Regions from separate parts of the Bacillus sp. V33-4 genome, predicted to be linked through region 2. Evidence: riboswitches for the same ligand, from Rfam matches in the RefSeq annotation. Region 2 holds a riboswitch; the other holds the start of a gene.
The links. A riboswitch is a leader RNA that binds a small molecule or an ion and turns the genes downstream of it on or off. The one in region 2 is predicted to bind FMN.
Positions count from the first base shown of each region.

Region 1: linked by a shared signal. The riboswitch ahead of CVD23_RS11820 (ECF transporter S component) and the one ahead of ribE (riboflavin synthase) in region 2 are both predicted to bind FMN.

Region 1 covers NZ_PGVC01000029.1:120,463-137,165, reverse strand. Annotated here, with positions in the region: gene CVD23_RS11860 (metallophosphoesterase) at 1-190, opposite strand, end outside; gene CVD23_RS11855 (CBS domain-containing protein) at 359-991, opposite strand; gene CVD23_RS11850 (YpbF family protein) at 1,124-1,582, opposite strand; gene CVD23_RS11845 (LysM peptidoglycan-binding domain-containing protein) at 1,685-2,398, opposite strand; gene CVD23_RS11840 (CPBP family intramembrane glutamic endopeptidase) at 2,391-3,002, opposite strand; gene CVD23_RS11835 (RecQ family ATP-dependent DNA helicase) at 3,018-4,523, opposite strand; gene CVD23_RS11830 (helix-turn-helix domain-containing protein) at 4,514-5,578, opposite strand; gene CVD23_RS11825 (ferredoxin) at 5,986-6,234, shown strand; gene CVD23_RS11820 (ECF transporter S component) at 6,383-6,964, opposite strand; FMN riboswitch at 7,122-7,364, opposite strand; gene serA (phosphoglycerate dehydrogenase) at 7,599-9,176, shown strand; gene CVD23_RS11810 (histidinol-phosphatase) at 9,285-10,097, opposite strand; gene CVD23_RS11805 (M23 family metallopeptidase) at 10,181-11,113, opposite strand; gene CVD23_RS11800 (peptidoglycan D,D-transpeptidase FtsI family protein) at 11,441-13,519, shown strand; gene CVD23_RS11795 (negative regulator of sigma-X activity) at 13,550-14,803, opposite strand; gene sigX (RNA polymerase sigma factor SigX) at 14,778-15,329, opposite strand; gene CVD23_RS11785 (ATP-binding protein) at 15,564-16,703, opposite strand, start outside.
Region 2 covers NZ_PGVC01000038.1:62,736-79,438, reverse strand. Annotated here, with positions in the region: gene CVD23_RS14630 (GNAT family N-acetyltransferase) at 1-150, opposite strand, end outside; gene CVD23_RS14625 (amidohydrolase) at 445-1,569, opposite strand; gene CVD23_RS14620 (undecaprenyl-diphosphate phosphatase) at 1,594-2,376, opposite strand; gene CVD23_RS14615 (DUF4870 domain-containing protein) at 2,542-2,874, shown strand; gene CVD23_RS14610 (GNAT family N-acetyltransferase) at 3,043-3,537, opposite strand; gene CVD23_RS14605 (hypothetical protein) at 3,679-4,467, shown strand; gene CVD23_RS14600 (TlpA disulfide reductase family protein) at 4,625-5,200, shown strand; FMN riboswitch at 5,379-5,525, shown strand; gene ribE (riboflavin synthase) at 5,659-6,312, shown strand; partial or broken gene ribB (3,4-dihydroxy-2-butanone-4-phosphate synthase) at 6,331-6,948, shown strand; gene ribH (6,7-dimethyl-8-ribityllumazine synthase) at 6,980-7,444, shown strand; gene CVD23_RS14580 (NCS2 family permease) at 7,769-9,004, shown strand; gene CVD23_RS14575 (EAL and HDOD domain-containing protein) at 9,212-10,468, shown strand; gene dapF (diaminopimelate epimerase) at 10,615-11,598, shown strand; gene CVD23_RS14565 (DNA ligase D) at 11,641-13,473, opposite strand; gene ku (non-homologous end joining protein Ku) at 13,614-14,444, shown strand; gene CVD23_RS14555 (glycerol-3-phosphate responsive antiterminator) at 14,691-15,239, shown strand; gene CVD23_RS14550 (MIP/aquaporin family protein) at 15,459-16,283, shown strand; gene glpK (glycerol kinase GlpK) at 16,314-16,703, shown strand, end outside.

The DNA of each region.
Region 1 (16,703 bases), on a different contig from region 2:
TCTCCATTAACGCATCTGTGATCAAACGGCGGTGGACATCCGATATAAAGAAGATTTTTACTGCACCAAAGCTTTTTGGAAAATCAACGAAAGATAATTCGTGTTTGATAACCCTGTCCGAAAAAGCTTCTTTCCACATATACAAAAGCAAGCCGACGCCGGCTGCGACAATGATCCAGATAAAATCCATAATTCCTCCTGAAATCCTGATCTTCCCTGAGTTTTATTTAAAATCATACCATAATAAGGCCTGCAAGCAGTAATCCATTTGATGATCCGATCAACAAAAATCCCTTCCATACTTTAGTATGAAAAGGGATTTTCTTTTGACACTGGAATTAAGCGACCTGGTCATTTGTTAGTCTTCGACAATATCTAAAATCCGGAATCCTGATGATTCCAGTTTTTTAACGAATTTGTCGATATTATCTTTCTTTTCCACTTTCATTACAATTCGACGGACAAGCTTATCGGTTTCATCAAAGGTCACCAGTGAAATGATATGTTCATGGAAATGATGGGCTATTTCAGCAAGCCGGGCAATCCTTCCTTCTGTTTCAACGGAAGTAAAGGCAATTCTCACGCCCGGTTTATGCATGCCAAATGCGCTTTGAAATTGTTCCATGACATCAAACCTCGTGACCGCTCCAAGAAATTCCCTCTTTTCATCGACCACAGCAAGAAGGGGAAAATTTTTTAATTGTAACAAAGTAGTTTCAAAAATTTCCTGGCCTTCTAAAAATTTTTCCTGGTGGGTTGCGATATCTTTCACAAATGTAGTTTCCAAAAAATCGTCTTTTGATTTTCCGGAAATAAAGAAATTTTGATAGATCGATGCTCTTGTGATAACCCCTGCGTAACTATCACCATTCAGGACAGGCAGGCCGTCAATTTGATGGGCTTCCAGCATATTCAGAGCATTTCTTACGCTTTCTTCGTGTTGAATCGAATAACATTTATACTTCGGAATCATGATGCTTTTTACAAACATGCTTATCACCTCTAATAATAAAATTCGACATAACTATATATTCTCTACGCGCAGAAAAATCCCTTTTTCTGTGCAGTTTATTTGTGACATGTTCAAGTTTTTTTACAAACTGTCCAAAAAAATGAGACATTGTTATTTGTTTTCGTGATACAAGTTAATATCATAATTTTTTTTCATCATTTCAAAAACAAGATGCCGCGATTTCCATTCTTGTTCTTTCTTCCATAAATCCTTGCTCTTATCGATAATTTCACATCTTAACGCATGGAATTCTTTTTCAGCCTTTTCACGCTTTTCTCTTAACAAATTCATTAACCCATATGTTCCGAACACAAACACTAAACAGTAAAAATTAACCGAGTTGCTGACAAACGCCGAAAACATTGAAGCAAACGAATATGAATACGGCTGGAGCACCGACTCATACAAATAGAGGAGATAAAGAAAAGCAAAACAAATGGTCAGCCACATGACAATTAAATGCCGAAATTTAAAGCGGTCGAATTTTCTTTTCCTTTTTACAACACTTTGAAGCATCTGCTTGGTAGTCTCATCTGTCTTGTCGTCGAGCATCTTGATCGGTGTTTCCAACACGTCCCCTCCTTTATGCCTTTTTATAAAAATGTATGAACTTGTCCAATAATATATGTTGCTTTGGACAACAAAAAATCCCGTCGAGATGACCGGAACTTCTCACTGTTCGATTGGAATTTTCAGCTTTTGACCCACTTGAATTTCGTTGTTTTTAATATTGTTTGCCTGCTTAATTTTATCAATGCCCGCTTGCGATTGGTAATACTTCATGGCAATTCTGTACATCGTTTCCCCGGGAGCGACCGTATGATAAATCACGGCCGCCTCATCTTCTTTCTGCGTAACAGCTGCACTGGATTCGGATTGGTTATCCTCAGCAGGGCTTGCAGCTTTTGCTTCTGCAACGGGTGCGGGTTTGGTACTCTCTTCTGGTGCAGTCTCACCGTCTTTATTGCCGCCAGTTGCAACCGTAGCTTCAGCTGAAGGGATAATGAGCGGCTGCTGGTTTGGATTTTCTTCTGCAACATGATCGTCCAAGTTGCTGGCAGGCTCTTTCTTGGTTGACGCGTCTTGCGACCTATCAATGTCGATCATGTCATAGCCGCTGCCTTTCTCGCTTGTATCTGTCCCTCCCGGCTTATCGTTTAAATACGAATAGACACTGAAAATACAGATTGGCAGCAAAATAAAAAAAAGAGCGAGAAGACGGATAATCGGGTATTTCAACTTCCAATTATTTTTCTTTTGCCTATCCCGGTGAATTTCGTTTCTTGGAGGCAATCCAGTGCTTGTATTATATTCTTCTCTATCGGGATGATTGATTTTTTTTCTCAAGCGTTCCGCCTGATCTCTATAAGGATTTTCTCTATTCATGAAACATCCCTTCCTGTCCAAGCTGGTTATCGTTTTTTCTATATTTGATCGTTAAACCCAGCAAAAAATCAATTAAAAAATGCATAAAAACTGTGACTAACAAGTTGTTTGTCCAATAAAAAACAAACCCGATCAAGAAGCTTAACAGCACAATATTGCTAAACAAAAACCAATTAAATAAATAACGGTAATGTACAAGAACAAAAATAATACTCGACACGATTATACCGAAGTTCGTTTGAATAACTCCCCGGAACAATATTTCCTCCCCTGTAGCCACCACCGCTGAAATGACGGCAATGTGGGCTATATTAACGTTACGGAAAATTTTTTCATTGAGTCCTCCATCGTCATAAAAAGAAGGAGGCAGGACTTTCATTAGCAGCATATCGACTAATACAACCCCAACCCCTGCGATTCCCCCTACAAAAAGGATATTAGGATCAGACCATTTAAATAAGTCGAAAAATGCTGAACGGCTGTCAAATAATATCATACCTAAAATCAGCGAAATCGTTAATAGTAAGATTTGCGTTCCATACAAATGAAACAGCAATTCTTTAGTCGATAACTGTTTTATTAGTTCTTTATACCTATTATTCATTTGCTTCCGCCCACTTTATTTTAATAACATTTCAGCCAAAAGCTTTCGCCATTCATCATTTCCACTTGTTTCTTTGTCTGGCTGAATGTCACTTTTAATGGTATTTTCAAAAAGATGCAAGTCGAAACCGCAGGCATCACAACAATTCGCTACAGATGAAGAGAGGGTTTCGGAAAAATAATCCAATATTGCTCTGCGGCGGCAGCTGTGCCCATCGACCCATTTTTTCATTTCTTCAATTTTCCTGCTTTTAAATCTAGCCCGGTCATTTGAAAAAGCGACGAGTCTGGCAATTGTCTCGTTCAGGGGCTGCCTGGCGTCAAAGCCTTCAAGCAGGTGTTTTCTGGTGATTCTCCATTGTATTTCACTAAATCCGCAGAAACTGATGATTTCTTCAGCGGCTAAATCGTACTCACGCACGGTCCTGTCGGTTTCAACTAGCCATGATTCCAGCCTGTGCAGCTGCGCCCCGGAAGGCAACTCCATTTCAGCCAACTGGGCGGAGAGCTGCTCATCTCCGGAAGAATATAATAAAATCGCGACACTTGGCTTTCCATCTCTTCCGGCCCGGCCTATTTCCTGCAAATATGATTCAAGCTGAATCGGCATGTGATAGTGAATAACAAAGCGGATATTATCTTTATTTATTCCCATCCCAAATGCACTTGTTGCACAAATGATATTAAGTTGTCCAAGCAGGAACTGCTGCTGGACAAGGATTCGATCCTCCTGTTCCATCCCACCATGGTACGGCATTACTTTGGCTATTCCTTTATCACGCAACAATTGAGCCATTTGCTCAGCCAGCCTTTTACTGGAAAAGTAGATAATTCCCGGCCCTCTTAAAAGGCTTGCATAATGAAACAGCCTCTCCTGCTTGGAGCGAAAGTCTTCTAGATGTTCAGCAACAAGTGTAATATTCGGTCTGTCAACCGAAAAGACGATTTCATTCATTTCCGCTAATTTCAGAGATTGAATGATGTCCGCTCTTACCTCTTTCGTTGCTGTAGCAGTGAGGGCCAATGTTAATGGTTCCCCAAGGCGGACGCGAATTTCACCAAGCCTTTGATAGTCGGGGCGGAAATCATATCCCCATTGCGAAATACAATGGGCCTCGTCAATGACAAAAAGGGAGACAGGTAAGCTGACTAGCCTTTTTATCACAAATTCGACCGTCAGCATCTCGGGTGAAATGAATATAAACTTGTAGCGATGAAGCCGATTTAAAACATGCCGCTTTTCTGCGGGCGATAAAAAAGAATTTAGAGCGACGGCTCTTTTTTCACCGCGCATCATCATTTGCTCAACTTGGTCCTGCATTAAAGAAAGGAGCGGCGACACAATTAATACAGCTCCTTCGGTTGCATAGCCGGCAAGCTGATAACACAACGATTTACCTGTTCCGGTCGGCAACATCGCCAGTGTATGCGTTCCTTGCAAAATCGATTCAACCGTTTCTTTTTGTCCCGGCCTAAATTCATCATGATCAAAAAATTGATTTAATAAAGCCTCTAAGTCCATATGTGGCCACCTAGTTTTGCCATTACTAAGCGAATTTCAAAATAATCCGCCGCAGAGGCATATTTCCTAATTTGTTTCAACTGTTTGGAAGATGTTAATTCCGCTGCTTTTTGAATCACCATTTGTTTATCGATATCAACGTATCGGGAAATATCAAATTCCTCTATATTTAATGCCATCTCGACAATATGGTCTTCTATCGTGCTTTGCTTTAACTTTCTGATTGCAGCAATTTCTAGAAGGGAACGGCCCTCATTGATCAATTCGAATGTTCGCGCAGTCGATTTCGTTAACGGCAGCTCTTTGTGGAGATCAGTAATTAACGGATATAGCAGCCTGTACTGGTCGGGTTCCCTTTTAATTAAATCTAATACATAATGAATGAAGCCAAGGAATTGCAGATGATAATAGCCCAAATCAGTCCCTAACTGCATCGCTGCCTGTACTCGTGTTAATCCGGCCCTGTTATGGCCTGAAAGGCGTAACACAATAACCGAGGGGTCGGACTCTTTGTTTAATTCAAGACAAGCTGTCAATTGAGCGTGAAGCTGCTCGGCCAGTTCCGCTCTGTTTTTTCCATAGGCAGATAAGTATCCCTTTAACCAAAACAGCGTTTCTTTCCTTTTTTGTACCGGTATGTACTTGGTTTCATGATGAAGCAGATTAGAACAAACTTGAATGAGAATCGACAACCGTTCCCAGAACAAATCTGTCAGGTGATGGTTTTTCCAGCCATTCAACGAGAGGGGTATCGGTTTTGCATCCAATTCTTGGGCCAGCCAATCTGAGCCTTTTTTCGTCAAAATATAGTGCTGAGAGACCGTCTCCTGGAGCATGCCCTGTTTCGCACAGTTCAGCACGGTCTGATCGAATTCTGTTCTGGTTATAAAAGAGAACGCCTGAAACAATACAGTTATATTAAAAAGGTAGGCATCCTGAATCGTCTGGGATGATTTTTTCCCTTTCAAGAGATGATAAACAGAGTAGATGGTTCTTTCGCCATTTATTTGCTTGAGACAATATAAAATGATCATTCCTAAATAGGCATTGAACATGTTTATCACCTGTTCCTTTTTCACTTGCTAAACAGTAGATCCGCAGGATATTGCGCAGTCAATAAAACTGGAGCCGTCCGGTCGAAGATAGTCTTCCCGGGCAGCTGCTTTTCCGAATCAAAAATAGCTAAAAATAAACTCATAATCATAGTAATAATATTGCGAGAAAATAATTGGAACCATATTCTCTACAGTCCATTTTAACATGAATCGACAATGCAATCCGTTTTAAATGGCGAAAGATAGGGAAAGTTTGTAGCAAACGTTGATATGATAAGCATTCTCATTACATTTTCTATTGAAATGTTGGTCATACAGTTTTACAATGGAATTAAGGAATCCGTTTTCTATTGTTTTTAAAGGAAAACGATCGAATAAAAACTGTTTATTTATTGGGAGGGTTTTTCATGGCAAAATATACTATCGTTGACAAAGACACATGCATTGCTTGCGGCGCATGTGGAGCGGCTGCACCAGACATTTACGATTATGACGATGAAGGCATCGCATTCGTGACACTTGATGATAATGAAGGGATTGTTGAAATTCCTGATGTTCTGATTGACGACATGATGGACGCGTTTGAAGGCTGCCCAACGGACTCGATTAAGGTTGCTGATGAGCCGTTTGATGGAGACGCGACTAAATTCGAATAATTATCACCAGATACAGTTTAAGCTACTCATCCCCTTTCTTTTTTAAGAGAGGGGATTTTTACATTTTTTCTAGCAAAAAAGCCGGACGATGCAGAACAATTCGTTCATTCCGCAAGATCCGGCTTTTCATTAATTTCAATTCATCAGGTTATATGCTTCGATAAGCGGTCTGTTTGCCAATCCATGTCTGCATCCTGGCAAACAGCAACATAAAGACAAGGGATATGAACAGACCCTTTACAATATTGAACGGCAGGATGGCGGTGACGATCAACTGCCGTGTCTCCACAGCAGACATTGCCGGTGCGTTCAAGAAAAAGGTGTAGGCAGGCAAGATAACAAAATAGTTAAGGACACTCATCAGAATCGCCATTACAACAGTTCCGTTAACAAGCGCGAAGGTCATGCCCTTTTTCGATTTTAATTTTTCATAAAAATAAACGGTCGGCAGTATAAAGGTAATTCCGGCAATAAAATTGGCAATATGACCAACAGGAACTCCGGTCGCGCTGCCTGTCAAAAAATAATCTAAAATATTTTTGAACAATTCTACCAGAATTCCGGCTGCCGGTCCAAAGATCAACGCAGCAATCAATGCAGGAATGTCGCTGAAGTCAATCATTAAAAAGCTCGGAAACGGTGGGATTGGAAAGTTCAGCAGCATTAAAACATAAGCGATGCTGCTTAGCATCCCAATCGATACTAACGCTTTAACCTTCAATTTTTTCATATTCCTCTCTCCTTTTTGAGACCCATCTCACATAGAAGAAAGGTTCAGCATTGGCATGCACTACGTAAAAAACCCCCAAACAATAGTTTGAGGGAGAAATTACAAAGGCACGCGTAATAAACATTTAAACCCTGCATGATTTAAATGTCTGCAGAACCTCCATCTTCTCCCATCCAGACTATACTGTCGGCTTTGGATTCACACCAAATCTGCCTAAATAACATTGTCGAGCTTTGGCTATTCACACAGGCGAACATTCATTTTCACTGGAGATTTCCCCCAGAGTTTGGATGACGTCAGCTTGTCGCGAATATGCGTCCGCTTTTCAATCAGGCTCGCGGGCTAAGAGCACTGGCTCCTCACCGCCGGTCGGGATTTTCACCCTGCCCCGAAGATAGATCGTATTTAGTTTTACGAGATAAGTATACTGAAAAAAAGCTAATTTGTGAAGAACTATGCATGCAAAAACTTTGAATATTGTCTTACGATTTTAATTGGTTATCGACATTATTAACTTTATCAAATTAAAGCGTTTACATTTTAAAGTGTAAAACAAAGCGCATTGACAGATAAAAGTTCGTCTTGTAAAATAATCAGAAAATTGTTTAATAATATTGGAAAAGCGGGTGGATATATGCACAAAATTTTAGTGGCAGATTCGATAAGTGAAGCCGGCCTTGAGCCGCTGCTCACAATGGAGAATGTCGAGATCATCCAGAAAAAAACGGATGATCCGGATGTAGTTCTTGATGAGGTGGATGCTCTGTTAGTAAGAAGTGCGACAACCGTTACTTCAGAACTGCTTGAGAAAATGCATTCATTAAAAATTATTGCTCGTGCTGGTGTAGGGGTTGACAATATTGACGTCGAAGCTGCAACCAAAAAAGGAATCGTCGTCGTTAATGCCCCTGATGGAAATACGATTTCCACTGCGGAACATACTTTTGCGATGATGGCTTCATTGATGCGAAACATTCCCCAGGCCCACGGTTCAATGAAAGATTACGAATGGAAACGCAATGCCTTTGTCGGTAAAGAGCTTTACGGGAAGACGCTCGGAATCATTGGAATGGGCAGAATCGGCTCCGAATTGGCAAAGCGGGCTAAAGCGTTCGGGATGGCGGTGCAGGTATACGATCCGTTTTTAACAAAAGAACGTGCTGTAAATCTCGGAGTTGAAGCGTGTTCGCTTGATGATGTGTTGACGAGAGCTGATATTATTACCGTTCATACCCCGCTTACAGCAGAAACGAAAGGCCTCATCAATGAACAAGCATTGGCAAAGACGAAACAAGGTGTTTTCTTTTTGAATTGTGCCCGCGGAGGGATTATTGATGAACAGGCTCTTGCTAAGTATATTGGAGCCGGACATGTGGCCGGGGCTGCCCTTGATGTATTTGAAACAGAGCCACCGGGAGAAAATCCGTTGTTGAAATTTGACAATGTTATCGCCACTCCCCACCTCGGTGCCTCGACAAAAGAAGCTCAATTAAATGTTGCCACCCAGGTTGCAGAAGAAGTCCGATTATTTCTAGAAGATAAGCCTGTTTCCAATTCTATCAATCTTCCTGCTATATCCAAGGAATTATACGAAAAGATCCGCCCCTATCATCACCTGGCCAAACAGATCGGAACCATTTTATCACAGTGCATAAAAGAAGGTGTCCAGGAAATATCGGTAACGTATTCCGGTTCTGTTGCTGATTTGGAAACATCATTTTTAACGAAGGCACTCCTATCAGGATTTTTCCGAAACAGAATCGACGTGAATGTGAACGAAGTAAATGCTTTACTGGCAGCAAAGGAACGCGGTATTACAGTTGGGGAAAAAATTTCAACCCATACATACGGTTATGCAAACAGCGTAACTGTGACAGCGAAAGGCGATGAAAGCCAGTTCACGATCCGCGGTACATATATCGACCATTACGGGCCGCGTATAGTCTTTTTAAACGACTTCAACATCGACTTCCTCCCTGAAGGAAATCTTTTATATATTCAGCATATGGATCGGCCGGGTGTCATCGGCCGGGTTGGAAAAATTCTTGGTGACCATTCCATCAACATTGCGACGATGCAAGTTGGGAGAAAGCAGGCAGGCGGAGAAGCAATCATGCTTTTATCGTTTGATAGACCCCTTCAGGAAGGAATGGTCGACCAATTACACGAATTGGACGACATCGTTTCGATTAACCCTATATTGTTATCTTAACAAAAACAGGACAGAGCTCGGCCTCTGTCCTGTTTTTGCGCATGATTGGCCGTGGCTGACCGGCCGGTTTTTTTATGTAACGTACGTGTGTGCAAACTCTGTTTTCTTTTACCCAAGCGGAAATTCTTTTCGTTCTCCTTTCGAGAAGGTCATGATCGACTGGTAGCCAACCTCCCGTGCCAGCTTCAGCGCCTGGTCAAAGTCAGCCCCGACATCTTCGGGGACATGGGCATCAGACGAGAGAACGATCGGAATTTTCTTGTTGCAGCACATTTCCAGCAGCCTTTTGTCCGGGTATAATTCGCCGACAGGCTTTCTTAAACCGGCTGTGCTTATTTCTACACATGTTTTTGACTCTGCAAGAGCGTTTACGGCCCGTTCGTATTGCGCCAATAAAAATTCTTCGTCCTTTGGTACATATTTGAAAATTTTCACAAGATCGAGATGCCCGACAATATCAAAAAGATTCGATTCAGCGAGGGTAACAACCTGATCAAAATAGGCAGTATACACTTCATGAATATCCCGTTTATCCCATTCATGTTTATATTCACTGAGATCGATGCCAAAATCACCGACCCAGTGGATTGAGCCAATCACATAATCAAAATCATATTGATTAATAAACTGGTCCATCTCTTTATGTTTTCCAGGCGTATAATCCATTTCGATCGACATCTTTACATCAATATTATGATCCCAGGCCGCGTGAAAAAGCTTTACATAATCCTTCATATCATAATATCTTCGTTCATTTACCCAATCGTTTTGCAAAATATTTGCAGTCTGATAGAAATGATAAGCATGTTCGGAAATCCCAAAATGGTCAATCCCTTTTTGGGCTGCCTGTTCAGTAAATTTCCGTAAATAGTCAAGTGTCAGCGTTCCCTTTTCCAGATGGTTATGATAATCCGTCAGCATATTCTCCGCCCTCTCCAATTTTTATCATTATACTTTTTAGAAAAGGACATCGGCAAGAAAAAAATCAATAATGGCATTCGGATTTATTCATCAATGCGAAGGGTCAGCAATTGCTGCGGCTGAATTAACGCTGATTCCAGATTATTTATTTCTATCAATTGTTTAACGGTCGTGTTTGCTGCGCGGGAAATACTTGTTAATGTATCGCCCGGTTGGACTATATACTGATTTTTACTGGACGATTTTATTGAAAGCTTTTGGTTTGGCTGAATCATCATATTTCCGTCAATTCCGTTTAAAGTTGTAATCGTGTTAATCGAGGTCTTGTAATGTTCAGCAATTGACCATAGGGTTTCGCCTGGCTGGACAGTGTGGATAATTTCCTGTTGGTGTTCTGGCTCTTTTTCAGACTTTACAGCTTCATTATCCAGGTCGTACGGGGGCTTGGCAGCAGCTTCAATTGCGGTATGACCAGGTTTATCATTTTTAAATACATGGACGGCTTCGCCCATTGCGATATTGCCTAACACGGCAACCGGGTTAACAGCATTTTTCTTTTCCGCTGTCCATTCTGCCTCATGAACTTCAAAGTGAAGATGTACTCCTGACGAATCGCCTGTATTGCCCATTCCCCCAATCAAATCACCCTGGCTGACCGTCTGGCCATCCTGTACATAGCGTTTATTTAAGTGCGCGTACACCGTCTCAAAATTATTTGGATGCCTTACAAACACGACATGTCCATACGAACCGGAGTAATATGATTTCACAACCGTTCCTCGATCGACAGCATAAATAGGCGCACCATTTTCCGCTGCGATATCTATTCCTTTGTGATGTCCATGTCTCGTGCCGTACAAATCTGTAATAACGCCATCAGCAGGCCAAATCCAATGGGCCGTTTGTTCGCTTATGTTCAGTGAGGCAGCCTGGGAGTGCTTTCCGCCAAGAAATAATAAACTAACACACAATGCCATAATACCGGCAATCAGAAATCTTTTTATGTAGTCTTTCATTCTTTTCCTCCTTAACTTGTACTCTCCCTTTCACCTTATGTATGTTTGTACTTTATTAGAACTTCATGTCAAAGTGTCAGCATATGAAAACAGTATTTGGTGTTTCCTGACATTTTATGCAAACTGATTTTTCTTAGGATTATTCGTTTCCTACGGCATACTCTTCTATATCTAGCCAACTTCATTCATTTTTCGGTTTAGCTTGTTACATTGTGAAATTGATTCAATTATTTAAAATTTTCAAATATAATAGAATCTTTTCTCATATTACTATAAAATGGAATCATCAGCCAATATTTTGCGTTCTTGAAGGAAGTGTGGGATCCGGTGAAAAAGAAAAAAGAAAAGCGCTATCTTCCGATCAGGTTAAACCTGTTATTTTTCGTTGTATTTATATTGTTTTCCTTATTGATATTAAGATTGGGAATCGTGCAAATTGTCTATGGAAATGATTTTAAACAGGAGGTCGACAGAACCGAAAACATTACTGTACAAAAACCCGTTCCGCGCGGAAAAATGTATGACCGGCATGGCAGAATCATCATCGATAATACGCCAATTAATGCGATAACGTATACTAAATTGCAGGGAACAACCCCGAAAGAAATGCTTGTGACGGCAGAAAATTTGGCTAAGCTGATCACCGTTGACACGGAAAAAATTCGGGAAAGGGATAAACAGGATTTCTGGATCCTGCGAAATCCGGAAAAAGCAGCCGGAAAAATTACAAAGGCTGAACTTCAGTTGTTTAAAAAGAAAAAATTGACCGATAAGCAGCTTTATCAGTTACAGCTTGATCGCATAACCGAAGAGGACTTAAAGGAGCTTTCGGAGGATGATTTAAAAGTTCTCGCGATTTACCGCGAACTAAATTCCGGCTACGCTTTGACACCGCAAATCGTGAAAAATGATCATGTCACAAAGGAAGAGTTTGCACTCGTCAGCGAAAATTTAAACGCGATGCCGGGAGTCGATACGACGGCTGACTGGCAAAGAAAATACTTATATGAACCTACATTGAAATCCGTGCTCGGAAACACTACTGAAACAGATGATGGCCTCCCTGAAGAGCGGATTGATTACTTTTTATCGCGAGGCTACAGCCGGAATGACCGGGTTGGCAAAAGTTATCTTGAGATGCAATATGAGGATGTATTACATGGCCATAAAGCAAAAATCAAAAACATCACCGATAAAGCCGGCAATGTCCTTGGCACTGAAGTCATTTCAGAAGGCCAGCGCGGCAAAGACCTTGTCTTAACGATCGATATGGACCTGCAGATTGCTGTTGAAAAAATCATTGAAGAACAGCTTTGGGCCACCAAGCAGCTACCACATACAAGCCTGCTTGACCGGGCATACGTCGTGTTAATCGAGCCTAAGACAGGAGAAATCTTAACGATGGCCGGAAAGAGAATCGTCAAAAACGAAGAGACCGGCCAGAACGAGATGATTGATGATGCACTTGGCAATATCACTACTACTTACAATGTCGGTTCCGCTGTTAAGGGGGCTACGGTTTTAACCGGTTTTAAAACGGGCGTGATCAAGCCTACTGACCGATTCGATGATACACCATTAAAATTTAAAGGCACTCCGCAGGAAAAAGGCTCGTACAAATATCTGGGCAAACCGGACGATGTTGAAGCTCTTAAACTGTCTTCCAATGTATATATGTTCCACACCGCAATCCGAATTGGAAAAGGGCACTACCGTCGAGACATGCCATTGCCTCTAGACATTCAGGGCTTCGGCACGATCAGGGATTCTTTTGCCCAGTTTGGATTAGGGGTAAGAACAGGAATCGACTTGCCAAATGAACAAAATGGCTTCAAAGGAATGAGTACCTTGCCAGGTCATATGCTTGATCTTGTCATCGGCCAGTATGACACGTACTCCACGATGCAGTTGGCCCAATACGTGTCAACGATCGCCAATGATGGATACCGGCTTAAACCGCATATTGTGAAAGAAATCCGCGAGCCCGCTTCCAATCAAAATGAGCTTGGTCCAGTTTTCAAGAAAATCCCGACTACGGTCTTAAATAAACTGGACGTTCAGGAGGAATGGCTTGATCGCGTCCAGCTCGGTTTTCAAAAGGTGATGCAGGAAAGCGGCGGAACGGGTTATCGGACCTTTGGTACTGCCACTTACCTGCCTGCCGGAAAAACAGGAACCGCCCAGGCATTCTACGACGGCCCACAGCGAAAAAAATCAGATGGGCCTCCTCCGGAAGTCATGAATCTGAGCTTAGTAGCATACGCTCCGTATAATAATCCGGAAGTAGCGATGGCCGTTATTGTTCCGTGGGTTTATCAGGCAGACAGCGGTCCCTCACCAAACATGGAGATTGGCCGGAAGGTCCTGGATACTTACTTCAGCTTAAAGCATCGCGCACAGCAATAGTAAAAAAGATCAGCCTTCTCTCGGCTGATCTTACTTTCTGATATTTTGCTTATTTGCTCCGAGCGGGACATTGATTACCTCGGCAACCGGAAAGCCGCCGATCGATTTCACCTCATCGTTTTTCAGGATGACAGCTTCGTAGCCGAAGTCTTTGGCTGTTAATAAAATCGCTTCGACCGTATAGACTAAATCCGCCGCATTTTCATTATTTTCAGAGCCCTTTAGCTCGACCGACAACAGCTTTGCATTTTTCTCGCCAGGTGTAATTTCGAAATGACTAGGTATCGATGGTATAAGGTTTCCCTCTGTTGATTGTTTCTGCATCGCGATAAACGCTTCATCGATCGTGTTATATTCCTTCGATGACGGAACTAAAAGCGGTTGTGCACGACCATCCTGGTTTAAGAAAAAGTAACCATGGTCACCGGTCGATTGAGCACTTGCCAAGTTGATCTCATTAAGCGGACCGTTATTCCCCAGCATCAACCCCGGTTCACCCGCTGTTTTCAGGATAACCGTATCAACTTTGCCGGCGAAATTTTGTTCCAGTACTTCTGGTATCGTGATCTCGCTGCGTGAGCCCTGGCCGTATTGCGAATCTGCCGCAAAATTAATGGTAAGTTCCCTCTTTGTTTCATCCATGCTTAACTCTGCCTTAAGAGGATAATACTCATCGAGACCCCAAGTCTCTTCCATAAGCTGGCCGGCTGTTTTCTTGTACAGGTCAAGCCATGGCTTTTTTTCCTCATTTGCAACAAGCACACTGATCGGGACAATATTGTTGCCACCATCTGCTGGCAAGGCGTATGTCAATAATTCCTGTCCGTTTAAATCGTCTTCATAAACGGCCGTCCTCTCAGGCAGCGGACTTAAAGCATCGGAGCCTTTTGCGGCAAATGTATTTTGGTTGTTTTCTTCCGGATTTGTCTGGATGTCCGCAGTTGATTCTTGCTGGCTATTCTTCTCCGCTTTGTCGGCACGACTATTGCTTTCCAGTGCGATCTTATTTTCTTGCCGCCCTTCATTTTGTCGCTCCGCCGATTCTAGATTCGTATCGCGAGCGGGGGAACTCCGCCAATCCAATAATTCGGGTGCCAAAATAAAGAAAAGGATTAAGGCGGCAGCCGTGGCCAAACCCGGCATGAGCCATGCCTGGCGCTTTCGTTTCCCGAGCTTTCCGGCAATATTTTGATGTATATCCTGAGGATTGCGATGATCTGTCAGCTTTGGCATTTGCCCGAGCAGCTTCTCAATGCGCTCATCGCTCCACTCTGATTTTTTCAATGCTCATACCCTCCTTTTCCATCGATTCTTCCATTCTCTTCTTTAACACCTTCAAGGCCCGGTGCTGGGTCGTTTTTACTTTACTTTCGGTCCAGTCCAGTGCTTGAGCCGTTTCGCTGATCGACAGCCCGTGGATATAACGCATAGTGACAACCATTCTTTGATCGACAGTACACTGTTTCAGACATCCGTACATCGCGCGAATTTCCTCATTCTGCATTGCTACCTCTTCCGGGATCGGCTGTTCATCCATGACTTGTTGGGTTGACCAGTCAAATCTGTCCAGCAGCCGCTGCTTCCATCCTTTTTGCTTGCGAAAGAAATCAATTGCAACATTCCTTGCAATCGAAAACAACCACGTTTTTTCGCTGCTCTTCCCCTCAAAACGCTCATAAGACTTCAGCACTCTAATATATACTTCCTGAACAAGATCCTCTGCCTGTTCTCTATTTCTCACCATATAAAATAAGAATTGAAATACATCCTGATGGTATTTTGTATACAATTCCTCAAAAACGGAGTCCATCGGTTCCCCTCCCCGTTCAAAATAATAGTCGTAATTTATGTATAAAAAGTTTCACCTTTGAGTCTCTCACATTGACATGGGCTTCTATTCGCTTTCCTTTTCCTAAATATAGACTCTTTCAAAGAAAAAAGGAAGGGCTTCAAGGAAATTCTTCCCTGTTCCTTCCTTCTTATATTTGCCTGCAAACAATGAATGTTTCCCGTGAATCAAGACTAATCGGCAAAACTGGCTAATTTATCCGATATTTCGAGGGACAAAAAACGAGAATATCGTGCCGAGGTTAAGCTTTGTTTGCACTGTAATATTTCCTTTATGGGCATCGATGATATTTTTGGCAATTGCAAGGCCAAGACCAGTACCGGAACGGCCCCGCGTTCTTGCCTTATCCGCTTTATAAAACCGTTCAAAAACAAACGGAATATCTTCTTCGGGAATTCCGGAGCCTGAGTCACTTACTTCCACAAACAAACCCCGTTCATTCGTTTTAATGATCACTTCAACCTTACCTGTATCCGGCGTATGCCTGATCGCATTATCAATTAAATTCGTTAGTACTTGTTCAATCCGGTCGGGATCAAATACGAAATATTCTTCATCACTTAAAATCGAAAAAGTGAGCTTGATTTCCTTGTCTTTTGCAAGCCCGTGAAACTTGCGGATAATCCTCTGGATATACGGACGAATTTCAACTGCTTCCGTATTTAGTTCGATATATCCCGCTTCCATCCGGGCCAGATCAAGGAGCTCGTTGACGAGGCGGCCCATCCGCAGCGATTCATCATAAATGACTTTAGCCATTTCCTGCTTTTCTTCAACCGTTCCGGCAATATCATCGACAATCGCCTCGCTATAGCCCTGCATCATCGAAATCGGCGTACGAAGCTCATGCGATACATTGGCAATAAAGTCTTTTCTGAGTTTATTCAGCTGGCGCTCCTCGGTCATATCCCGAATAACAGCGACAGCCCCGCGAATAAACTTGTTATTATATAAGGGACTGACAATGATCACCCAAAAACGGCCTTGAAAGGAGATCTCTCCTACCTGCTCCTTTTCGGTATCAACAGCAAGCTGGAATAATTCCATCACCTCGGAAGGAACTGCTTCCTGATTATTTGCTTCATGTTGTTCATAATACCAATTTTGCAGAAAACGTTCGGCCGGAGGGTTGGTGATCAAAATTGTCCCATCACGGTTAAACGTAATAACGCCATCGGCCATTCCGCTTAAAATGCTCGAAAGTTGCTCTTTCTCCTGGCTTAATGCGTTCATATTGAACTTCAATTGGCGGCCCATTTGGTTAAAAGCGGTAGCCAGTTCGCCTATTTCATCATTCGTTAAGATAGGAACCTTCGTGTCAAATTTTCCTCTCGC
Region 2 (16,703 bases):
ACCACGTTCTTCAGCTTCAATGGTCTGTTTTGTTATAAATAAAAACTCATCATAGGAATAAGCTTTTTGGCGTACAAAAGGAAAAACATCAGGGTGAACCATTAAATCATACAAGGCGTGACAGTCGTGAAGATCACGTTTCTTGAGCATGTGTTTACCTCCATCCTGAGGACAGTCCGAATCCATACCTAAATAGACTCTGGGTCCACCCTCGAAATTTTTTGTAATGTTGCTAAAAAATTTCGGGGTGGGAATCGAACCCACTAGAACCAGTAAACTGGTGGCGCACCATTTGCCTTCCCAATTGCTCGCATACGGTTATTTACTTTTTTATAAAAGCTTTGAAAACGTCGTACTTAAGGTATAATACTAAAAAAATATCAAAAAAGAAATAGGTAAAATGTTAATTTTTATAGCGGAATTTTAACATTTTTCTACAAAAAATTAACTGTCTGTAAAGACGAAATTTCCGTCGATCATCGTCCACTTTGGTTTAGCAAAAAAATGGAAAGGATGATGGCTCCATAACACTAAATCAGCGTCTTTTCCCGCACTAATGCTCCCCAGCTTTTCGTCGATTCTTAAATTTTTCGCTGCTAACAGGGTGATACCTTCAAGCGCTTTTTGCTCGGATAATCCTTCCCTGACAGCGATGGCGGCACAAACATTTAAGTATTGTATCGGGGTGTATGGGTGGTCAGTGGTGATCGAAACTTCGATTCCATGCTCTGTCAGTTCCCGATAAGTTCTCCAGTGTTTATTCTTTAGTTCGACCTTCGATTTTCTCGTTAATGTCGGGCCAACGCAGACTTTTAATTTTTGCCCTGCCAGCTCGTTTGCAATGAGATGCCCTTCCGTGCAATGCTCGATGCGGAGATCAAGACGAAACTCTTCGGCAAATCTTATTGCCGAGATGATATCGTCTGCACGATGGGCATGGATTCTAACGGGGATTTCTCTCTTTAATGCTTTTACTAGCGGGGCCATTCTCAGCGAGTCTGGTTGGTCAGTATTTTTTGCTTCGTAAAACGCTTCGCGCAGCATGCCCATAATCCCCATTCTCGTAATAGAATCCTTATTTCCCTGACTGTGAATCCGCTTCGGATTTTCGCCAAAGGCAATCTTTAAACCGGCCGTTTCCTGGATAAGCATTTTTTGAATGTTTTTCCCACAAGTTTTAATAACGGACGTCGTTCCCCCAACCACATTCGCGCTGCCCGGCATAACATGCACGGTTGTAATTCCATATTTGACCGCATCCGAAAATGCGGGATCTAAAGGATAAACCCCATCGATGGCCCGGATATGCGGACTCATTGCTTCAATCGTTTCATTGGCGTCATTGCCAGCCCAGCCCGTTCCTTCGTCGTAAAGACCGAGATGGGTATGCACATCAATGAACCCGGGAAACAGATAGCACTGATCGCAGTCAATGATTTTCGCGTCACTGCCGGTCACAAGATTTTTCCCAACCAGGGCAATTTTACCGTCTTCTACTAAGACATCACCGGTTAACAATGGTGGTGAGGCAATCGGATATACTTTCGCATTTTTCAATAAAGTCTTCATTTGACTCCTTCCTTTAAAACATGCTTAAAAAGCACCAGTGATCTGAAGGGCAAGTATTGTAAACCCGAGAATCCAAACATAAACGGCAAAGATCTTCAGCGATTTTGTTTTTAAAAATTGAATCATCCAGACGACAGCTGCATATCCGAACAAAGCAGATGCCAATGTCGCAATCAGCAGGCTGCTGAAGGGAAGCGCTTCTACATGCCCAGAATACAGCTTGCCAGCCTGGAGAACAATGCCTCCGGCAATCGCTGGGATCGACAGCAAAAAAGAAAAATAAGCGGCCGATTCCCGGTCCAATTTTCGAAATAAACCGGCTGCGATCGTTAGCCCCGAGCGGGATAACGCCGGAAAAATGGCAGCTGCCTGAAAAAAACCGATGAAAAGTGCATCGCCGTAGCCTATGTTATCGATATTCTTTGCTCCATGTTTTACACTATCGGCAATCCAGAGGATCAAGCCGGTGACGAGAAACTCCCAACCAATCGTAGCGCCGGTTTTTGAAATAGAATCGAACAAGTCGTTGAACAGAAACCCGACAATGACAGCCGGAATCGTCCCTACTGTGACGAGCATTGCCAGTTTCCCAAACGGATTTTTTAGCATTTTTAGCAGCTCATTCTTATAGACTACAAGTACGGCAAGCAGTGTACCAACGTGGAGCATTGTATCGAGAAAAAGTCCTGCTTCATCAAGCCCAAAAAAGTGTCTTCCCAAATACAAATGGCCAGTGCTGGAAATAGGCAAGAATTCGGTTAAACCTTGAATCATCCCCAGTACGAGCGCTTCAAGCTTAGACAACATTGATTATCACCCTTTGTATCTTTGTCTATAATCATTTGTATTCAAGTTGTCCTAAACAAGAACATCAAACATAATCAAGTGCCGGGTCATTTAAATGAGGAAACTTTTTAGAAGATGGAACGTAAATAATAGAGAGAAGTATATTCTAATTTGGGGGAACCTGCGATGGATAGAAAACGACCGACTAATGACGAAAGGCTTCTGGCGACCGCGATATATGTGAGCAGTTTTTTTACCACGTTTATCGGCCCGCTGATCATCTGGCTAATAAAGAAAAACGAATCCGCTTTTGTTGATTATCACGGCAGAGAGTATTTTAACTTTATTATTTCTTACGCGATTTATTCGATCATAAGCGTTTTGTTGATGCTCGTCTTAATCGGCTTTGTCACGATCTGGATTATTGGAATTCTTACAGTTGTGTTTACGATCATCGCAGCAATTAAAGCATTTGAAGGGGAAGAATACCGAATTCCATTTATATTTCGGATTCTCTAGCAGACAGGGTGGCGATACTCACAGACATCTCACTTGAGGTGTCTGTTTTTCTATCAAAATATAGAACCGGAAACAATTGTTAGCTACTGAAACATACGGGGCTAATTCCATTCAGTCAGCCCTTATTTTGTAATAACGCTCAAAAACAGATCGGACGGTAGTCGCCAATCAGTCGAGCCATTTATACATATAATATTCATTGACTGCTTCCCCGTCGATGATCAGGGAGCCGATTTTTTCCCCTTCAAGTTTAAAGCCCATCTTTTTATAAAGATGATAGGCTGGTGCATTCGTTTTAATCACCGTCAATTCAAGCCTTTTCAGTCCTCGCTGCTTTGCCCATTCAAACAATTTCTCAAACAGCATTGTGCCGATTCCATGGCCACGATACCCTGAACGGATACCAATGACTATATAGGCTGCATGCTGTTTGCGCTTTTGGGTGTTGCCGATGCCAATAATGTAGCCGGTCAGCCGGTTATCTTCTTCCGCTACGAATATGGTTGTATGCAGATTTGTTAAAAATTGGCTAATTTTAGTCTCCTCTTTTTTAACAGACGATGTTCGTTCCCCGGGCTCGAAAAGCATAAAACCCGAGTCATCAACTTCCATTAATAGCTCAAGAAATTTTTCGGCGTCTTTCGCAGCTATTTCTCTGATCATTTACATTCCTCTTTCCTGTCTGTAACTTATCTTGCGTTTTCACTCCAAAAAAATCATCTTTTACAAAGAAGAATAATAGACTATTAAAAAGGATTCATGATTGAACATGAACTAGATTTCAAACAGGCGAGGTGCACAAGAATGACCATTCACCAGTACTATAAGCACTCGGCTGCTACTTCGTTAAATGGCAGCCTCCTATTCCTTATTCCACCCGGTTTAATGTTAGGCATTTCGTTATGGCTGAATATTCAGCTGCCCATTTTAGCTTTGGTTGCTCCATTTCTATTACTTAGCTTTTTCTCCTATCAAAAACACCTTTTACTTGAGGAACAGTCTAGAAGCAGTGCTTTCACATTCAATGATAAACCACAGCAGGGAAAACACGCGTTAAACGAAGATCAGCTGCTATTAACGTTTCTTCCTGCTCCTTCGTTGAGAATGCTATTATTCAACCCGGACGGAATTCTTGCCGGGGAAATCAAGGATCTGCGGTTTTGGAAATGGAGATGGCTGCTGCCCTATTTTCTAGATAAGTCGATTCCGGCCCAATACGGATTTTATAATGGTAATAATCAACTTGCAGCAATCATTAAACTGAAAAAAAAAGAGATTATCGTAACTGACTCTGATCAAACAGAAATGGTCAGAATCAAGCGCAACTCACTGAAATCTTTTCACATTGATATGAATGGTGAAAAAATAAATATTCATTTAACGGGTTCAACTGCGTTTACAGATATTCGCTATGTCTGGACAGATCGGACACCGGAGGTTATTTTGAGAAAAGGCTGGATGCCGCTTGAATGGAGCAAACAGTTTAAAGACCCAAACACACCAGTCCTAACCTTTCACAGCAAGGATTCGCAAAAAAAACGGTTGGCGATGTTTTCACTTCTGACACTGTATTATCGCTACTCGAACCATTAAGAAAGCAATTTCAAATTTAAAAGCTAAATCAATTTTTCTTGTTGTGTAAATAGTGTATGATAAAACCAACCGCGATGGCTAGTTTCTATTAAATATTTACAATAATAATGCTTTTTTTGGATAACTGTAAAAGGGGAATGAAAGTAGGTTAGCAGGTTTGAAAAGATTGTTGATAATGGCAGCTGCCGCCATCCTTGTTTTGTATCTAGTAGATACCTTCATTTTAATGGATAACAAACCGAGTGAAGAGATTCTCAAAATTGAAAAGTACGAGGAAGTTAATAATCCAAACGAGCTTCCGATTGGGATAGAGCCGGGAAATCGGGTCCCCAATTTTGAATTAACGGATATCGAAGGAAAGAAGGTCATCCTTGAAGAATTAAGAGGAAAAAAGCTTCTACTTAATTTCTGGGCAAGCTGGTGTCCGCCATGCAAAGAAGAAATGCCTTATATGCAAGAAATGTATGAGAAATATCAAAAGGATGGTTATGAAATACTTGCCGTCAATTCAACGGTTACAGAAAAAAACAGGCAGGATGCCGTTGATTTTGTGAAAAAGTACGGACTGACATTTCCAATTCCAATGGATGAGAGGAATGAAGTTTCTTCCCGGTTCGAAATACTCACGTACCCGACAAGCCTTTTTATTGATTCTGACGGAATCATTCGCAGCAGAATTATCGGCGGAGTAAATAAAGAATTTTTAGAAGATGAACTGAAAAGATTACCATAAGAAGAGGAGATGCCGTTTGCATCTCCTGTTTTTTTGTAACTGTTGTTAGCAAGATCCACAGATTAAACACTTTAACAGATATCCTGTGGTACAAAAACCTGAATCTAAAAATTGCATAAATTATTACGTTAATGTACGATAGCAATAACAACTTAATTTTAGTATGGCTATATTTTATAGCCGCCTTCGGGGTCGGGTGCAATTCCCAACCGGCGGTGATGAGGCATCGGTCTCTAAGCCCGTGACCCGTTTTCACATTTTGGAAACGGTGGATTTGGTGAAATTCCAAAGCCGACAGTAAAAGTCTGGATGGGAGAAGGCATAAATATGCGTTGGAAAATAGCTTTTTACAACGTTTATTTTGTCATGGCTTTCACCCCGTACTGTTTTTAGTACGGGGTTTTTAATTGTACAAATTAAAATTTTCAGAAGGGCATCCATAAAGGTGGTGAGAAAGAATGTTTACAGGAATCGTTGAAGAAATTGGCACATTGCAGCGTATTTCACAACAGGGTGAAGCGTTAAAATTGAATATTTATGCCAAAAAGGTGCTTGAAGATATTCAGCTTGGCGATAGCATTTCGATCAATGGAGTTTGCCTGACGGTAACCGAATTCAATGCTAATTCATTTGCTGCCGATGTGATGCCGGAGACGTATAAATCGACTTCCTTGTCGCTTTTGCGGAGAGGGTCGCCTGTGAACCTCGAACGGGCGATGGCAGCGAACGGCAGGTTTGGCGGTCACTTTGTTACAGGCCACGTTGATGGTACCGGGTCGATCATCCGTAAGAAAACAAAAGATAACGCCATATACGTTGATATTGAAATTCCCGAACACGGGATTGAGTATGTTGTCTTTAAGGGGTCGATTGCGATTGATGGGACGTCACTAACGATTTTTGCGGTAGAAAATAATCTCATTACCGTTTCGCTCATTCCCCACACAAGTAAAGAAACCGTTCTTGGCTTGAAGGAACCAGGCGAGATTGTGAATATTGAATTCGATATGCTTGCAAAATATTTACATACCATCATCGAGAACAAAATGAGCAGCCAGCAAAAAGACAACCGGATATCTGCTGATTTCTTACGGGAAAACGGCTTCATGTAACTGAAAGGTGGAATTTAAATGTTTGACCGAATTGAAGATGCCCTTGAAGATTTAAGACAGGGAAGAATAGTCATTGTCTGTGACAATGAAGATCGCGAAAATGAAGGAGACTTTGTCTGTCTCGCTGAACTTTCCAGCCCGGAAGTGATCAATTTTATGGCGAAGGAAGGCAGGGGTTTGATTTGCGTGCCAATTACAAAAAAAATGGCCGAGAAGCTACGATTGGACCCAATGATCGAAAACAATACCGATTCACACGGAACGGCTTTTACCGTCAGCATTGATCATGTTGAAACGACGACGGGGATCAGTGCGTTTGAGCGGTCTTTAACGATCAGAAAAATGCTGGATAAGAAAGCAACCGGAGGCGATTTTAAACGTCCAGGGCATGTTTTTCCGCTTATCGCCAACAACGGCGGTGTCGTGGAAAGAGCCGGCCATACGGAAGCGGCTGTTGATTTAGCTAGATTATGCGGCTCGCCGCCAGCCGGGGTTATCTGTGAAATCATGAATGAAGACGGTACGATGGCCAGAGTTCCTGACTTGAAGAAGCTTGCCAATAAATTTGATATGAGGATGATTACAATCGCGGATTTAATTCAATACCGTCTTAAACATGATTCACTTGTTCAAAAAAGATGAAATTGTATATAAGGAGAGAAACACGATGAAAAAAATAATCGAAGGAAATTTGATTGGAACAGGCTTGAAAATGGCGATCGTTGTCGGCCGTTTTAATGAATTTATCACAAGCAAGCTGCTCAGCGGTGCCGAGGATGCGCTTTATCGGCATGGCGTCCAGGAAGAAGATGTCACGATTGCCTGGGTTCCGGGAGCATTTGAAATTCCTTTGATGGCCAAAAAACTTGCCGAATCAGGAAAATATGATGCTGTCATTACGCTCGGAACAGTAATAAGAGGGGCGACACCCCATTTCGAATACGTTAGCGGCGAGACGGCAAAGGGTGTTGCCAGCAGCAGCCTCCAGACAGGGATCCCAATCATTTTTGGCGTATTGACGACCGAAACAATTGAACAAGCGATTGAACGGGCCGGTACAAAAGCTGGAAACAAAGGCTGGGAAGCAGCAACAGGTGCCATTGAAATGGCGAATTTGTACAAGCAGCTATAATAGACGGAACAAGCTCCAGTGTGGGGCTTGTTTTTTTCTGGCTGTCAGATTATCCACTCAATTGGGGAATCAAGTTTTACATCTAGTTTTTACATGCAAAGCAGTTGAAAATTTGAAATCCAGATTGGGTATAAAGCTTTTACAAAATGCTTTCTGTAGAATTAACAGTACTTTTCTGATAAAATACTGACTTGTGGCTTACCTGAACTTTTCAGGCAAAGCGGGTAGGGAGAGGGCTATGAAAAACTGGATATGATTTAATTGCACAATAGGCTAAATCAATTCTTTCAGCTTGAAAGAAATCAGACATCGGTAAAACAAGAGATGCTGGCCGGCTCGGTCGGTTTTTTTACGATTGTCTATATCATTGCGGTGAATTCGCTAATCCTCTCAGAAGCAGGAATTCCTTTGGAAGCGGCGATCATCGCTACGATTGTGACCTCGGTGACTGGCTGCCTGTTAATGGGATTGTGGGGAAATGCCCCGATTTTACTCGTGCCCGGGATGGGAATTAATGCTTTATTTTCCTACACGATGGTCAACTCAATGGGGTTATCCTGGCAGGAAGCACTAGGAGTCGTGTTTGTTTCCGGACTGATGTTTTGCATCGTTGCTTTTTCAAAGTATGCGAAAAAATTAAGTGAGGCGATTCCGTATTCTTTGAAGGAGGCGATTACGGTTGGTCTTGGCCTGTTTCTCATGTTCATCGGACTTGAAAAAGGCGGGATTATCGTAAGGGGCAGTAACTCCATTATTTCACTTGGTGAACTAGGGAATCCAGAGGTGGTTGCAACGATTTTGACATTTTTGATTGCAATCATTTTGTTTTTACGTAACGTTTCCGGCAATTTTTTTATCAGTATCATCGCCGGGACGATCATTTCCTGGTCCTTCGGCTTAATTGGCCCGGCTGCCTCGGCAGAAAAAACGTTTACCTTGCATGATTACTCGACTGTGTTTGCGGCTTTTTCTTTTGATGGAGTGCTTTCTTTTACTTTCTGGGTAGCCGTTTTCTCAATGACGATGGTACTTGTTTTTGAGAATATCGGCCTTGTTCACGGTCATTTGAATTTTATCGGGAGATCCGAGAAATTCACACGTGCTTTTCAAGCAAACGCTGTTTCTGCACTGCTTTCTGGTTTATTCGGCACGAGTCCGACCGTTTCAACGGTTGAGAGTGCAGCAAGCATGGCTGCCGGGGGGAGAACCGGGTTGACCGCTGTCACCGCAGGCCTGCTCTTTGGTGTATCGGCATTTTTAATCCCATTGATCAAATTAATTCCTGACAGTGCGATTGCCCCGATTTTAATCATTATTGGCGGGTTGATGCTGCAAAATATCCGCAATCTTGACATGAAGGATTTAAGTGAAAGTTTTCCGGCTATGTTTATTATTGTGATGATTCCATTTACCTACAGCATTGCTGACGGAATTGCGATTGGATTTATTCTTTATCCAATTTTGAAAATTGCTATTGGTAAAGCACGCGAAGTTTCTTTAACATTATATTTCATTTCTGCTTTATTTTTAATGAATTTTGTCGTTCATTTTATTAGTTAACAAGAAGGGGGCACCTTAGGGTGTCTCTTTTTGTTTTCACGATTTTTGTAATCTCTTGCTTGTTTTCGTCCAAATAAAGGAGATAATTGCTTATCATGTAAAAAGTTTTCTGAAAGTTACAAATTTCGACAAAGTTACAATGATCTTTCCGCTAGAATGTAGGGTGGGATCAATAGACATTTGCAGACGGTTCGGAGGTTAACAGGAATGGAAGTTTTTGTTGCAAGGCAGCCGATTTTTAATAAGAAGGAAGAAGTTTTTGCTTACGAACTTCTCCATCGAAGCAATCAAGTAAATGTGTTTCCGAATGTAAATGGAGATCAGGCAACCGCCGATGTAATTATTAATAGCTTTCTGAACATCGGAATTGATGATGTAGCGAATGGCAAGCCATGCTTCATTAATTTTACAGAAAATCTTCTTCAATTGCGGCTGCCGACCTATTTTCGGCCGCGCGAAATTGTTGTTGAAATACTGGAGTCGGTCGAGCCTAGTGAAGAAATTATTGAGATTTGCCAGGAACTGAAAGCGCTCGGTTATAAAATAGCTCTTGATGACTATGCATTAAATGAGCAAAACCCATATTCTTCTGAGTTGCTGAGCTACGCTGATATCATAAAGGTAGATTTTTTACAAACATCGTCAGAAATCCGGGAAAGGATCGAATCTGCAGCAAAGTCGCAGAATATTCAGCTGCTTGCTGAAAAAGTTGAAACGAAAACAGAGTTTCTAACAGCAAAAGAAAAAGGCTACGATTTTTTTCAGGGCTATTTCTTTTCAAAGCCTGACATTGTTTCGACCTATGATATACCTACGTACTTCCCGTCCTATTTTGAAATGATCCAAAATTTTTCAATGACTGCACCAAGTATTGATGAGGTTTCAGAACTAATAGAAAGAGATTTATCCCTTTCTTATAAATTGTTAAAGCTAATTAATTCACCGGCATTTCGCCCGAAATATAAAATTAACTCAATCCGCCAGGCGATTATTTTGCTCGGGTTAATCGAAACCCAAAAGTGGATATATGTTATGGCAGTAAGAGAGACAACAGGAATGGCAAAAAGTTTATCAAAGGAAACAATAAAAATTTGCCTGACCAGAGCTAAAATGTGTGAATCGGTTGCGAGGCTAAAGAAACAAACAGCGTTTTGTTCAAGTTTCTTCATGACAGGTATGTTTTCTTTAATGGATACGGTGATGGGAACTTCGATGGAGAAGATCCTCAAAGACTTGCCGCTGCAAGACGAGATTTGCGAAGCTCTAAAAGGAGAGCCAAATTGCTATAAGGAAGTACTCGACCTTGTCGTCGCAGTTGAAAAAGCGGATTGGATTAAGATTAATCAGAAATGCCGTGAGTTTAAGATTGAGGAAAAGGACTTGTTCTTGATCTATGCTGAAGCGTTAAACTGGTCTGATCATCTCCTGAATGACGAAGCAAGTAACCAAAACAAGTTAATATAGGCGAGTTCATTCGTATACTGCCGAAAAAAATAACTGTGTTTGGAAAAGCACAATAGGAATAACTTTAATTGAATATTAAACTGAAATGTGGCACTCTTGTAATAGCTATTTTTAAAGCCAGTAAAACGATGATGGAGGTTTAGTCCTTGCAGATTGATATCATAAAATGCCATGGTTCCGGCAATGACTTTTTACTAATAGATGAGCTTTCAAATGATTACGTCTTTACGGAAGAGCAACGGGCAGAACTTGCCAAAGCATTATGTGAACGTTCAAGCGAACTGGGAGCGGATGGAATATTGTATGTCATGCCTTCAAAGCATGCTGATGCACGGATGCGTGTGTTTAATGCAGATGGTTCCGAGGCGTCGATGTGCGGCAATGGCTTGCGCTGTGTTGCCCGTTATGTTTGTGAACTGCAAAAAAAGAGCAGTGCTGTAATCGAAACCATGAAGGTCAATCTGTCTGTTAATAAAATGGATGATCTTTTTGCTCATGTTCCAACTTATCAGGTTGAAATTTCACCTGTTTCTTTTGCTTTAAAAGATTTACCGTTAAATCTTCCCCAAGAAAGCTTGCATCATGAAAAGATACCCGCTCTTTCCGATCAATTGCGATTTACGGCTTTGGCTGTTCCAAACCCGCATCTTGTCGCGATCGTCGAGGCTGAGCAAATTCATTCAGACTTGCAAAAACACTTGAGTGAGCGCGTAAATGGCCCAAATGATTTGTTTCCTGATGGTGTGAACGTCAGCTTTGTTACAGCGCTTGAGGACGGGGCAATTTATGTGAGGACCTTTGAACGAGGCGTCGGTTTTACAAATGCCTGCGGTACGGCGATGTCTGCTTCAAGTCTTGTCACATACTTGAACGGATTAAATGACAAAGAAAGATCGATCGAGGTTTATAATAATGGCGGGAAGGTTCACTGTATCATCCACGAACAAAACGGAAATTATTCAATTGACTTAATTGGAAATGCCACGTATGTATACAAAACGAAGGTCAATTTTAATTGGAACGCCGTTGATCATTTCCAAACAGGCCCGAAGGAATTCTTCAAAGAGGAATCAACACATTATGAAAAATTACAGGAGCATGTAAAAGACTATTTAAGCAAATATATTTAAATTTGAAAAGCAGCCGCCATTATAACAGGTAGCTGCTTTTTGCTATTTAGCCCCATTGGTAAGAAACTCCAAAACAGGTTCAAATGATTGTATTTCCTTTGTTTGGAAGAATGTTTGGAAAGGACATCCTTGCGTTTTTAATCTTTTTAACATCGTGGTTATTTGAAAGGTGTCTATAGTTAATTTTTCGTTTACCTCCTCCCAAAAAAGCGGCGCTGAAATCGTTGCATTTTTATTTCCTCTCGGAGAATATGGAGCAATGATCGTCTTTCCTTCTGCATGCTGGACATAGTCGACATATAGGCGTTTTCCACGCTTTTTCTTCATTCGTTCGACCGTAAAGGAATCAGGGTCCTTTGAAACGAGATAGTCGGCGACAAACGATGTAAACATGCGGGTCTGCTCGTAAGAAAAGCGGTTTTCCGGCAATGGTAAATATACTTGGAGACCTTTATTCCCGGATGTTTTGATAAAACTGATGAGCTTGAGATGGTCCAGCACTTCCTTAATCAAGCGGGCCGCCTTAATGGCGAGCGGAAACGCATCCTTTGAGGGCGGGTCGAGGTCAAAGACTATTTCACTCGGGCCAGTGCTATGAATCGTTTGGAAAGGAACATGAAACTCGAAGGCAAGCTGGTTGCCAAGCCACAGCAAGCTTTTCAGATCGTTGCAAACAATGTAGTAGATCCCATCGCTTTCGCTGGTGTCAATGAATTCAGGTGTATAATCGGGCCGGTTTTTCTGAAAAAATGCTTCACCAAATATTCCATGCGGATAGCGTATTGTAGTCAAGAGCCGATCCCTTAAAAACGGCAGAAAATAAGGGGAGATTTCTCGTAAATAATGAATGTAATCGATTTTTTTAATGGGCGGCGTTTCCCAAAGCGGCTTATCGGGATGGGTAATTTCGACATCAACAGGAACGTTTTTCTGCTGCTGGACAAATTTTTCGAATGTACATTCTTCAGGCATCAAGTCAAAACGAAATCGCTCGAAATGGGGTTCTCTCATTTGCAGTTCGTATATTTCCAAATATTTTAGCTCTACACAAATAGCAGGTTCAACATAAATAAATTCGCTGTCTTCCTCTATTTTATTTTCTTTAACGATCTGGAATAACGCATTTTTCTCTTCAGGCTTAAGTCCAAATAAGAAATTTCCGATCGGGACAGGGCTGCCATCCTTAAATACTGAAGCATAAAAATAGCCATTTGTCTTTTCATAAGCTGAAATGAAACAAGACACGTACTTCCAATTTTTATTTTTTATCCATTCCCGCGTCCTTGTTCCAGCTGTCCAGTGACTATTCACCTGCTTTGCGACGATTCCTTCGCCATCATACAGGATAACCTTCTCCCAAATTTTCTTAAAATCTTTATGCGCCGGAATCATCTGAACCAGCTTATGCTGTTTTTCGTCAGGTTCGAGGGGAAGGCCTGCCGTTTTAAAAAAATTCAGCAAAATTTCCTTGCGCTCGATGAATTTCTTCTCTTTTAAGGATTTGCCCTTCAGCTGTAAAATATCAAATATCAGCAGCCTGCATGGGGAAGCTTTGGCCTTCTGATGTATTCTTTGTTCAGACCGCATCCTGCCTCGAACTTGGATGGAATCAAAGCCAGCTTTAAAGCGGTTTTCGAGAAAGACAAGCTCTCCATCGAGTACAAAAGGCAGGTAGGGTTCGAAGACGGAGCGATTTTCAACAAGAAACTGTTCAATTTCCGGAAATAAGGAAAGAAGCTCTTTGCCGTTCCGGCTAATTAAAGTTATGTCATTGTCCCAGGTTAATATCGCTCTAAACCCGTCATATTTCACCTCATAAACCCAATTTTCGCCTTTAGGAACATCAAACGTAAGGGTAGGCAGCATCGGTTTCATTCTGCTTTCATCCTTTCGAGCTTTGTTTATATTAGCTTGCCTTTTTGGCATTAAAACTAATCTGTTTCCAGTTGTTTTAATGAATTTCTTGCCTCTGTTCACACAAATTAAGAGTAAACAAAAACGAATGGAGAATCCGTATGCATACAATTTGGAAGGGCAGCATTAGCTTCGGACTGGTTAATATACCGATTAAGCTGCATGCAGCAACTGAAGATAAAGATGTGAAGCTCCGCACTTTGCATAAGGAATGCAAATCACCAATTAAATACGAAAAGGTTTGCCCGGTCTGTGAAAAGGAAGTAAAAAATGAAGACATCGTAAAAGCTTTTGAGTACACAAAAGGGAAGTTTGTGGTTCTAGATGACGATGATTTAGAAAAATTAAAGAAGGAAAATGAAGATAAAGCGGTTGAAATTATCGATTTTGTCAAGATCACAGAAATCGATCCGATTTACTACAGCAGAAGCTATTATATGTCACCGGGAGATGGAGGAGGCAAGGCATATTCACTGCTGCGAAAAGCGCTTGATGAGTCGGACAAGGTTGGGATCGCCAAAATCGTGATTAGATCAAAGGAACAACTGGCAGTAGTGCGGGTATATAAAAATACACTGGTCATGGAAACGATACATTATCCGGACGAAGTTCGCGGAGCGATTGATGTACCCAATGTTCCTGCCGAAGATAAAGTAACTAAAAAGGAGCTTGATACGGCGATCATGTTAATTGATCAGCTGACAGCCGAGTTTGAGCCGGAAAAATATACCGATGACTATCGGAATGAACTGCTGGAATTAATTGAAGCGAAACGTACAGGTAAAGAGACGGTTACCCCGACGGAAAAAGAGCCAAAATCAAATGTTACCGATCTCATGGCTGCCCTGCAAGCTTCTATTGATAAAACAAAACCAAAAAAGGCGCCAGCCAGAAAAAAGCGCACCGCCACGAAAACAAGAAAAGAAGCATAGGAGTTGAGTGGATTTGTCCATGAAAACAATGGCCATCCCTGTTTTTCATATATGAAAAGAGATCTGGAAGTTTGCATGTGCTTCATGTATGATTTTATTAATCCGAGAAACAGGCTAAAGCTCAGCCTCCCGTAATCCATTTTCCGGCAGTGATGCGGTTGGTGATGCTACTACTGCCCCCGCATTGCCCATCGGTTGAAAAGAGGCGATTGTTGAATTCTGCGAACAGCAAATGGAGGTAACAGAGTGAACCAAAAGATCTTGCCAGCGTCATCAAGTATGAAAGAGTTTGAAATATTTTTGGATAGTCCCTATCAGATCGGTGTGTTTCTGGAGATGCATATCGCTCAATTAAAAAATGTCAATGCGATGGCGCGACAGCATAATAAAAAAATGATTTATCACGTCGATATGATTCATGGCATTAAAAACGATGACTATGCTACAGAATACATATGCCAGGAATATCGACCGTACGGCCTTATTTCAACAAAGTCGAGCGTCATCCATAAAGCAAAGCAAAAAGGGGTGATAGCCGTGCAACGGATTTTTTTAATTGACAGCCATGCCCTTGAAAAGAGCTACAAGCTTGTTGAAAAGACCAAGCCAGATTACATCGAAGTCCTTCCAGGTGCAATGCCGTGGATGATTAAGGAAGTGAAGGAACGCCTGAACACTCCTATATTTGCCGGTGGCTTAATCCGTTCACCCGAGGAAGTAAAAAATGCCCTAAAAGCAGGTGCTGTCGCGATTACCACGTCGAAAACGGACCTATGGGATATGTTTATCCTCTAGGTCGATCAACATACACAAAGAAAAAAATCTTAATTTGTTGACAACGCTTTCACAGGTCAGTATACTGATAATTAACAAGTTAATGAATCGTGATGGAGAAAAGGAGATTCACGCAGATTGCCTCTTTCAGAGGGTTATTCTGTCGTGTATCTCCTTTTTCTTATCAAACTTGTTGTTAAATAAAAATCAAACGCTTTCAAAAAAGAAAGGGGAGTATTTATGACTGCTTTTATGGGAGAAGTCATCGGCACCATGATTTTGATTATCTTTGGAGCCGGAATTGGCGCCGGGAACACATTGAAAAAATCTTACGCCAATAATGCGGGATGGATTGTCATAACCATCGCCTGGGGACTTGCCGTAACAATGGGAGTATTTGCGGTTGGATCCATCAGTGGTGCACACTTAAATCCTGCGGTAACGATTGGATTGGCAGTGAATGGAGATTTTGCCTGGGCGGATGTACCGGCATATATCCTCGCGCAAATGATCGGTGCTATTTTAGGTTCTTTTGTAGTCTTTTTACATTACTTGCCGCACTGGAAAGAGACTCCTGATCCGGCAGCCAAGCTTGGTGTATTTTCGACAGGCCCGGCAATTCCTCACACATTTTCAAACCTTTTAAGTGAAATTATTGGTACTTTTATTCTTGTTCTAGGATTGCTTTTCATTGGTGCAAACCAATTTACAGAGGGATTGAACCCAATCGCGGTCGGCTTACTGATTGTTGTCATCGGGATGTCGCTTGGTGGAACAACCGGTTACGCGATTAATCCGGCTCGTGACCTTGGTCCGCGGATTGCTCACTTTTTGCTTCCGATCCCAGGTAAGGGTGGCTCCAACTGGGGGTATTCCTGGATTCCGGTGGTTGGTCCGATTCTGGGTGGTTCACTAGGCTCCGTATTCTATCAATATATGTATAACGGAAAAGTGAATGCGATGACATGGAGTGTTATCTCTATTACAATAGTAATATTATTATTAGCGTATTTATTCGGAAAAAAACAGTCAGGTGAAATGGACCAATCAAAGGCTGTCGCATAAAAACATAACATATTCGGGGGAGAGGCATTCATGGAAAAATTTATTTTATCTTTAGACCAAGGAACAACAAGTTCACGGGCAATTCTTTTTAACAAACAAGGAGAAATTGTTCATTCTGCCCAAAAGGAATTTACGCAATATTTTCCACAGCCGGGCTGGGTCGAGCATAATGCAAATGAAATTTGGGGCTCGATTTTGGCGGTTATAGCCGGCTGTTTATCCGAATCCGGAGTGAAGCCTGAACAAGTCGCCGGGATCGGGATTACCAACCAGCGTGAAACGACTGTTGTCTGGGATAAGGAAACAGGCCAGCCGGTATATAACGCGATTGTCTGGCAATCCCGGCAAACTAGCGACATTTGCGATGATCTAAAGAAACAGGGCCATAACGATTTATTCCGCAATAAAACAGGCTTGCTC